Regions from separate parts of the Sedimenticola thiotaurini genome, predicted to be linked through region 1. Evidence: predicted binding sites of a transcription regulator. Region 1 holds the regulator's gene; each other region holds the start of a gene.
The links. Region 1 encodes FNR, which switches genes on or off when oxygen is low (the NO sensors DNR and NnrR bind a similar motif). Its sites were predicted from a motif close to TTGATNTANATCAA; they were not measured.

Region 1 (3,279 bases):
ATCTTGCCCTCCACACCCCGTTCGCCGAAACCACCGGGCACCAGAATGGCGTCCACCCCGGCCAGGCAGCCAGTGCCCTCTTTCTCCACCTGCTCGGAGTCGATGTATTTGATGTTGATCCTGGTATGGGTGTGGATACCGGCGTGAATCAGCGCCTCGGAGAGGGATTTGTAGGCCTCGGTCAGATTCATGTATTTGCCGACCATAGCCACCGTGACGCTGCCGTCGGTATTCTCCAGGCCGTCAATCACCGCACGCCACTCCGACAGATCCGCTGCCGGCACATTGAGGCCGAACTGGCGTACCACCAGCTCATCCATCTTCTGCTCGTGCAGTAACAGGGGAATGCGGTAGATATTGTCCGCATCCACCCCGGTAATCACCGCCTCTTCAGGCACGTTGGTGAACAGGGCGATTTTCTTGCGCTCCGCATCCGGCAGCGCGCTCTCACAACGGCACAGCAGTACATCCGGCTGAATACCGATGGAGCGCAGCTCCTTGACCGAGTGTTGGGTCGGTTTGGTCTTGATCTCACCCGAGGTCGGAATATAGGGAACCAGAGTCAGGTGCAGGAACAGGGCGTTCTGCTTGCCCAGTTCCACCCCCATCTGACGGATGGCTTCCAGAAAAGGCAGGGATTCGATATCACCCACCGTGCCGCCGATCTCCACCAGGGCGATGTCCGCGTCGCCGGCCCCCAACCGGATACTGTCTTTCATTTCGTTGGTGATATGGGGGATCACCTGCACCGTGCCGCCGAGATAATCGCCGCGTCGCTCCTTGCGAATGACACTTTCGTATATCTGGCCGGTGGTGAAGTTATTGTTACGGCCCATGGTGGCGCGAATAAAACGCTCGTAATGGCCCAGATCGAGGTCAGTTTCCGCACCATCCTCCGTGACAAACACCTCCCCATGCTGGAAAGGACTCATGGTGCCCGGATCCACATTGATGTAGGGATCCAGCTTGATCATGGTTACTTTGAGGCCACGCGCTTCGAGCAATGCGGCCAGTGAAGCGGAGGCAATACCCTTGCCCAGCGAGGAAACAACGCCGCCCGTGATAAATACGAATTTGGTCATAGACTCTGTGTCTGCAGGTGGAGGAAAGAAAAAGTTCAGGACGGGGCTTAATGGTACGCGAAAGCGACTATAGCCTCAATCAAAAGGCTGGCGAATTATTGTTAACGATGACTACCCCACAAACTGGCCGGTTTAGTGCCCGGCACGTCCTTGCGGGCCATCCGGGCGAAAATCCGCAAGGTTTTGGTGCAGTCCGGGGAAATGTTACTTGATCCAGAGCAAAGCAATCTGCAAAATAGCCGCTACTAACGGCGATGCAGGTTCATGACGTGAGCGGACATAAGGTCATCTCTTTCGATAATATCAAGGTTGCCTGCAGGAACTGTAGTCTGACCTCACTGTGCCTCCCCATGGGTCTCACTCCGGAAGACGTGGATCAGCTCGATGCCATCGTCAAGCGCAGCCGACCGCTGCACCGTGGCGATCACCTTTTTCAACAGGGTGACGACTTCCAGTGCATCTACGTGGTCAAAACCGGTACTGTGAAGAGCTTCGATCCCGGTGAGGATGGCAGCGAGCAGGTTCTGGGTTTCCACCTGCCGGGAGAGATGATCGGGCTGGACGCAATTGAGAGCGGCTATCACAACTGCTCCGCCAAGATTCTGGAGACCACCGCGGTCTGCGAGATCCCGTTCGAGCGACTGGAGGAACTCAGCAGTACCATACCCAGTCTGCAACACCAGATGTACCGCCTGATGAGCCGGGAAATCGGCCAGGATGAGAACATGCTGACCCTGCTGGGTAAACGCAATGCGGAAGAGCGGCTGGCATCGTTCCTGCTGAGCCTGTCCGAGCGCTTCCAGCGGCGCGGTTTTTCTCCCTCTGATTTCTACCTCAGTATGTCACGGCATGAGATCGGCAACTATCTCGGCCTGGCTGTCGAAACCGTGAGCCGGCTGTTTACCCGCTTCCAGGACGAGGGGCTGCTCAAGGTGGAGCGGAAACATATCCAACTGCTTGATATCCCACGCTTACAGCAGATCCTGCGTGGTGATCAGGGTAATATCCGGGAACGGCAGTTCACTTAATCTCCCCCCCTGGGGTGCCGGCCACCCCGGCCTGATCCAGTTGCCGCCACAGACAACCACCACCGGCGCCTTTTTCAATCAGATCGAGCCGCTGCTGATGGGCACTAAGCTCATCGGCACTGGCCCGCACCACCTTTAAGCGGGGCCGGGCCGGATCCAGGCGCTGAATCGGCTCCCCAAAGGATTCCCCATCACTGCCACTGGCATCCAGGGAGAGGGCGCTCTGACCGCCGGTCATCATCAGGTATACGTCAGCCAGAATCTCCGCATCAAGCAGCGCACCGTGCAGCTCCCGATGGCTGTTATTGATGTCATAGCGCTTGCACAGGGCATCCAGACTGTTGCGCTGCCCCGGATGCATCTTCTTTGCCATCACCAGGGTATCCACCACGGTGCAGAAGCTTTCCAGGGGTGGATGATCCGCCGCCAACAGCTTCAGCTCGTGATTCAGGAAGCCCATATCAAACGGCGCGTTGTGGATGATCAGCTCCGCCCCGTCCACATAGGCAATAAAATCATCCACCAGGTCGGCAAAACGGGGTTTGTCGGCAAGAAACTCATTGGTGATGCCGTGCACTTCGATGGCGGCCTGATCAATCTCCCGGTCAGGCTGCAGATATTGGTGGAAGTTATTACCGGTCAAGCGTCGGTCAACCATCTCCACGCAGCCGATCTCGATAATCCGGTGCCCCTGGCTCGGCTCCAGACCGGTGGTTTCTGTATCCAGCACGATCTGCCGTGTACTCATGATGTCAACTCCTCTACACCTCTGTTGGCGAGCTGATCCGCCAGTTCATTTTCCGGATGGCCGCTATGCCCCTTGACCCAGGCCCAGTGCACGTCATGGGTGGTGACCAACTGATCCAGTTGCAGCCAGAGATCACTGTTCTTGACCGGTTTCCTGGCGGCGGTTTTCCAACCATTCCGCTTCCAGTTGGCAATCCAGCTGGTAATGCCGTTCTGCACATACTTGGAGTCGGTGGTCACCCGCACGCTGGTCGGGCGTGTCAGCGCCTCCAGGGCCCGGATCACGGCGGTCAGCTCCATCCGGTTATTGGTGGTTTCCGCTTCACCACCATACAGATGACGCTCCTTCCCCTTGAAGCGCAACACCGCGCCCCACCCCCCTGGACCGGGATTCCCCTTACAGGCACCATCTGTATAAATCT
Region 2 (3,279 bases), 920 kb from region 1:
TCGTTGACCTTGTCGATCAGGATGAAGCCGGGCTCGGCGTAGTCATAGGTGGAGGACATGATGACGTCCCACAGCCGTTGGGCACGAATGGTTTTGTAGATTCGGCAGGCGACCTTGGTACCGGTCTCATCGCTGATAAAACCGTCCTTGTAAGGCCACTCGCGCCAGATCACTTTTTTGCTGTCGGTGAGGTCGATCTGATCCTCCTGCAGCTCTTTTTCCGAGATCGGGAAGGCCAGGTCCCACTTGGCGTCCTTCTTGACCGCTTCCATGAACTCTTCGGTGATAAGCAGGGATAGGTTGAATTGACGCAGGCGGCCGGCCTCACGCTTGGCGCGGATGAAATCCATCACATCGGGATGGCCCACGTCAAAGGTGGCCATCTGGGCGCCCCGGCGTCCACCGGCGGACGAGACGGTGAAGCACATCTTGTCGTAGATATCCATGAACGAGAGGGGACCGGAGGTGTAGGCGCCGGCACCACTCACATAGGCGCCTCGCGGACGCAGGGTGGAGAACTCGTAACCGATACCGCAGCCGGCTTTCAGGGTCAGCCCCGCTTCGTGCACCTTGCCGAGGATCTCATCCATGGAGTCGTAGATGGTGCCGGAAACCGTGCAGTTAATGGTCGATGTGGCGGGCTTATGCTCCAGGGCGCCGGCGTTGGAAGTAATACGGCCCGCCGGAATGGCGCCGCGTCGCAGAGCCCAGAGAAAACGCGCTTCCCACTCTTCCTGTAGTTCCGGGGAGGATTCAATCTCGGCCAGGGCCCGGGCAACCCGCTGATAGGTGCCATCGATGTCCTGGTCGACAGGGGTACCGTCCTTTGCTTTCAGGCGGTACTTGGTATCCCATATATCAAGTGAGGCGGGTTGCAAGGGTATCTCCACGGCGGCAGTGGGTACAGCTTTCAGATGGGCGCTTTTCATTTTAGACAAATCCTTGGGCTCTTCTATTTATTAAGTCCGCTGCGCCAGCACCCGGTTGGCTGATACTGGTGCAAAAGGGCGCAATAAACGCATAAGCAATTCTTCACGACTTCAAATTGGGTAAGGGCGCGTCATTCACCGGCTTGGTGCGCTGTCGCTGGGGATCAGGTCTTTAGGGCTGATTCCCATATATTGTAGCGTCGCTTTCCATGTTCGGCGAGAAAACACAAGATGTTGTGTTTTAGTCAGACGGAGATTAGGGGGGATGGTGTCGCCTGTCAAGTGTGTCTATAGAACCATAAGTGAATACTAATAAATAAGAAAAACAATATGTTACAAATTGTTTGTGTCAGTCGGTTGAGGATAAGTACCGGAAAGACAAGGATATTCAGCAAAACACTATATATTGTGTTGCGGTTCAAACTTTTTTACTAGTGATGGTTGGTTTCAGGATGGAGTGGGAGGAAATATCGTCTCCGCTTCCCATCCGCCGCCGGATTTTTGTGACGGCGGATAGGTGTATCAGTTTCTGAAGCTGTCAGGTTGCCTATTTGTCCTCTGCGTCGGGTTTGCCAGGTGCCGCAGGTTGCCGGGCCGGTTGGGTTAAATAGGGATTAACGGTGTAAGGGTAGGGGGGATAGTACCCGTAGGGGGCATAACCGTAACCATAGGGCGGGTAACCGCCATAGTATGGATAACCTCCGTAGTAGGGGTAGCCGCCCCAGGGGCCGCCGGACCAGGGCGCACCCCAGCCATCCCATGGACCCCACCCCCAGAATGCGCTTGCAGACGACGGTGCCATAGCCGCAGAGCCGGCTATCAGAGCGGCAACAAGAATCTGACGGGTCTTTTTCATAATCATCCCTCCGATTAGGTTGTCCGAAATACAATCTGGTGTAGAAGTAGAATATCGGCTTTAATCAAAAAATATTTTGATTGAAGTCATATCATTAGTAGTTGTTAATAAATGAATATAGCTATAGTACTGGCCACTCGGAAACACTCACATTGAATAAGCAAAAAACCACTTTGGTATTAGGGGTTGGAAACACCCTGTTGACCGACGAAGGCGTCGGTGTGCATGTCGTTAATCGGCTACAGGAGCAGTTTGCCGAGAAGCCGGGCACCACTTTCGTCGATGGGGGTACATTGAGCTTCTCCCTGGCCGGTTTGCTGGCGGAGCATGACCAGTTGATTGTGGTTGACGCCGCCCGCACCGGCAATAGCCCGGGCAGTGTGGTCTGCTATGAGGGGAGCGATATGGATCGCTACCTGACCGGTGATCGACAGAGCGTCCATGAGGTGGGCCTGACCGACCTGCTGGATATTGCCCGGCTCTCTGATCACTACCCGGAAAGGCGGGCGCTGGTGGGAATAGAGCCGGAAAATCTGGATTGGGGCGAACAGCCTTCTGCACCGGTTGCGCAGGCGGTACCGGTGGCCGTTTCCCAGGTCATCGGCCTGATCGACCGCTGGGCAGAGGAATAAAGGTAATTGTCCAAATGGGCCGGGGAATAAAAATAATCTTCAACCCGGTTCTGTGAGTTGTTTTATTACATTATTAAGTAATTTATTAATTATTTAATAATGATTTGACGAAAAGCAGAAGTAACCTGACCTGTGTCATCATTGATTTTTGTCAATCAGGATAATCTTTAAGGCAAGGGACGAATTAAGTATATGAGCGCACTAGATCAGACAGACTCCTCATCCGTTTCGGCTTCCGGAAACGCCGAATTGACGCACAATACCTTGCCTCTGCTCAATGAGGTCCGCCACGCCTTGAAGCGACTGGTACGCACCGGTGAATCCACCATTATCGACCTGCGTGCCATCCCCTTCGGGCCGGGTGATGAAGAGCGCCTGCTTGATCTGTTGGGACAGGGCGAGGTTCAGGCAACTCTGGATAGTCTGGGCCGGACCAGCATCAAGGAGTCCCGCTTCAGCGGTGTCTGGATCGTGGATCATTACAACAGTGAAGATGAGCGTATCGCGTTTCAGATCGAAGTGATCGATATTCCCGATCTGTTGCGCGCTCAGGCGGATGATATGTCCCAAAGTCTGGATAAACTGGCTACGCTGCTGGAAGACGAACTGCAGGGTACGGAGTGAGCTGTCGGCCAGTCAGCCCGGAACAGATGATCGCGGTTAGAGAGTGATAATCGCGATTACGAAGAACAACAGAAAATTAACAGAAATCAGCAATAGATTAAGGGAGGTAACATGGCTGACAAAAGCACCCTCGGTGACAGCCTCAGACGTCACGGGGTTTCCCGGCGCGGTTTCCTGAAGTTTTGTACCGCAACCGCCTCGCTCATGGCTTTACCGCCTACTATGGTCCCGGCCATAG
Region 3 (3,279 bases), 1.6 Mb from region 1:
GCCCATGGGCCGGCTTTGTTTTGCTGGTTCTGCTGTTACGGTTTGAGCTGGGGCTGTTCCAGGTAACGAACATCCTTAACCGGTAGGGGAAGCGGGTTTATGTAGGCATAACCCTGGGACTGCAGATAGGCTATCTCCGGGAAACCGGCTGGCACCACGGTGACAAAGCCATGCATATCTTCAGCCGTGTAACCGGCCGCCCGCATGGCGTTGTTGCACATGCGGAATTCCACGCCCATCTCCGATAACTCGGCCAGCTTGTCAATGACGCCCTGGTACTTCTCGTAGTTCTCCTTGGCGAAAGTGCGCAGTTCCGGACCATGGGTGACCACCACCATCTTGCCCTTCAGCGGCGTGGAGGTGTTCTTTACAAAGTTGTAAAGCACGTTGAGTTTGGTGGGGTCCTCGTAGTTGACGTCGAACACGGCATTGATGGTGGGATACTCGTGCATGTCAGTCTTCGCTGTGCCGTACGGGGCAAAGCTGCTATCCGCCACGGCCAGGCCTGTGCCACACAGGAGTGCTCCGATCATGGATAGGGTGGTGAGTGTTTTCTTCATTCTATTAACTCCTTACTGGTAGTTTGGGTAGAGCGCATCCCAGCTGTGTATGCCCCACTTTCCTGATAGGGTTTTTTATTAATTCCTAGAGACTCTCTATCCACTGTTTCAGTCGAGCGGTCTCACGCAGTAGGGCGTCAGGATCTCGGAATGCGTTGGCAACCAGACTGGCTCCCTGTAACGCCATCACCAGATGTTCCGCCAGTCCTGCGGCATCCCCATGACCGCACTGCCGAAACTGCTGCTCGGACCATTGGCGGATTCGCTCAAGCGGCCGGGCCGCAGCTTCAGCGGCCTTTCCCCCTCCCTTGGCCAGCTCCGAGCAGAGGCTCCCCAGTGGACAGCCGTAGCGGGCGTCCACCTCACTGTCATCCCGCCAGACGTTGATCAGCGCTATCAGTTTCTCTTTTGGTCCAGGTAACCCGGCCCAGGAACCAACCAGCTTCTCCAGCTCCTGCATACGCAGGTCGACGATGGCGTGAACCAGGGCGTCTTTAGTCTTGAAGTAGTAGTAGATCCCACCGGGCGGCATTCGGGCGCTTTTCGCCACTTCCGCCAGAGTCGTGCGCGTGTATCCATGTCGATGGATCCGTTGTGCCGCTCTCCGGACAAGCCGTTCACGCCGTTTCTTCGATCTCTCTTGCATAGTTCTGATAAAAGTCAGTTGGCTGACTTAGTATTGTCATCAGTAGCGGGTAAGTCAAGGTGGTGGAAAAAATTCTCTGTAAAACGGTGAAGAGGGAATGGTCTGTACGGTTGGCTGTCGGCTATCTGCCATGTCGGAGTGATGGTCTACTCCATCTCCGCACCGGTCTGGATGGCGGTAATCTGAGCGATATCACACAGTTCAGCGCAATCAGGAGAGGGGATTGTTGCTCAAGTTGATTCAAGTCAAAGAGTGGCGGGTTAATACAACCATATAAAGCGGACTGTTCTAAAAGTACATTGATTCACCCAATAACAAGAAAAATAGAAGCCTGTAATCAGGCCGCGCGTCTTTCGTTTTTTACCTGAGGAGAAGTTAATGAAAATAACCCGATACAGGCCTTTGTGCCGCACTCTTGCTGTATCCAGTCTCGCGCTTGGTTTGGTGATGGCGCCCGCGTTTGCTGCCAATGAAGGTGACCACCCGATCGGCGGCGAAGAGCAGCGATATGAAGGCGCCCCATCGACAGTGAATCCAGGAGATGTCAAGGATGTGGTGAGTCCGGCAGCACCGAAGATCAGTGCGGCAGAATTTGAAAAGGCAAAGAAGATATTCTTTGAGCGTTGTGCCGGTTGTCATGGCGTATTGCGAAAAGGGGCAACCGGTAAGCCCCTGACGCCCGACGTGACTCTGCCCAAGGGAACCGAGTATCTGAAACTGTTTATCAATTTCGGTTCGCCGGCCGGAATGCCCAACTGGGGAACCTCGGGGGAACTGACCCCTGATGAAGTGGACCTGATGGCCCGTTACCTGCAACATGAACCACCCATCCCGCCCGAGTTCGGTATGGCCGAGATGAAGGCCACCTGGAAGGTGGTGGTGCCGCCGGAAGACCGCCCCAAGCAGAAGTTGAATGATCTGGATCTGGAGAATATGTTTTCGGTGACCCTGCGGGATGCCGGCAAGATCGCCCTGATCGATGGTGCCACGAAAAAAATTGTCCATGTGATCAAGACCGGCTATGCCGTACATATCTCCCGGATCTCGGCGTCCGGTCGGTATCTCTATGTGATCGGCCGGGATGCCAAGATCAACCTGATCGATCTCTGGATGAAGACGCCGGATACGGTTGCCGAAATCAAAGTCGGCCTGGAGGCCCGCTCGGTGGAGACTTCCAAGTACAAAGGCATGGAAGACAAGTATGCCATCGCCGGCACCTACTGGCCGCCGCAGTTTGTGATCATGGATGGTGATACGCTGGAACCGAAAAAGATTGTCGCGACACGGGGTATGACCGTGGATACCCAGGATTACCATCCGGAACCCCGGGTGGCGGCTATTGTAGCTTCCCATGAACATCCCGACTTCATCATCAATGTGAAAGAGACCGGCAAGGTGTTGATGGTGAATTATGAAGATATCAGGAATCTTCAGGTCACCGAAATCGAAGCGGCCCGGTTCCTGCACGATGGCGGCTGGGATTCCACCCAGCGCTATTTCATGTCGGCCGCCAACAAGTCCAACAAAATAGCGGTGGTCGATTCCCGGGAGCGCAAGCTGGCGGCCCTGGTGGAGGTGGGAGCGATTCCCCATCCGGGGCGCGGAGCCAACTTTATTGACCCGGAGTTCGGGCCGGTCTGGGCTACCAGTCACCTGGGTGATGACACTATTGCGTTGATCGGTACTGATCCGGAAAAGCATAAGGATAACGCCTGGAAAGTGGTGCGTAGTCTGAAAGGACAGGGAGGCGGCTCTCTGTTCATCAAGTCCCACCCCAATTCGAGCAATCTCTATGTTGATACGGCGCTCAGTCCCCATGAGGCGATCAGTCAGTCTGTGGCAGTGCTGGATATCAATAACCTGGATAAAGGATTCGAGGTTCTGCCTATCGCCCAATGGGCGGATCTTGGGGAGGGAGCCAAACGTGTTGTTCAGCCGGAGTTCAACAAGGCAGGCGATGAGGTCTGGTTCTCGGTCTGGAACGGCAAGGAGCAGACATCAGCCATCGTGGTGGTGGATGACAAGAGCCGGAAACTGAAGGCGGTGATCAAGGATGAACGGCTGGTGACGCCA

Region 2: a site for FNR is predicted at 1,862-1,875, ahead of AAY24_RS03175 (HyaD/HybD family hydrogenase maturation endopeptidase). Genes of this name have one in related genera too.
Region 3: a site for FNR is predicted at 1,442-1,455, ahead of AAY24_RS00170 (nitrite reductase). Genes of this name have one in related genera too.

The regions. Positions count from the first base shown of each region.
Region 1 is NZ_CP011412.1:1,648,194-1,651,472, forward strand. Features, by position in the region: gene AAY24_RS07500 (CTP synthase) at 1-1,082, opposite strand, end outside; gene fnr (fumarate/nitrate reduction transcriptional regulator Fnr) at 1,352-2,110, shown strand; gene dnaQ (DNA polymerase III subunit epsilon) at 2,103-2,858, opposite strand; gene rnhA (ribonuclease HI) at 2,855-3,279, opposite strand, start outside.
Region 2 is NZ_CP011412.1:724,106-727,384, forward strand. Features, by position in the region: gene AAY24_RS03170 (adenosylcobalamin-dependent ribonucleoside-diphosphate reductase) at 1-929, opposite strand, end outside; gene AAY24_RS18845 (hypothetical protein) at 1,477-1,785, opposite strand; gene AAY24_RS03175 (HyaD/HybD family hydrogenase maturation endopeptidase) at 1,938-2,417, shown strand; gene AAY24_RS03180 (hydrogenase expression/formation C-terminal domain-containing protein) at 2,610-3,041, shown strand; gene AAY24_RS03185 (hydrogenase small subunit) at 3,153-3,279, shown strand, end outside.
Region 3 is NZ_CP011412.1:30,138-33,416, forward strand. Features, by position in the region: gene AAY24_RS00160 (DsrE family protein) at 36-560, opposite strand; gene AAY24_RS00165 (TetR/AcrR family transcriptional regulator) at 646-1,206, opposite strand; gene AAY24_RS00170 (nitrite reductase) at 1,654-3,279, shown strand, end outside.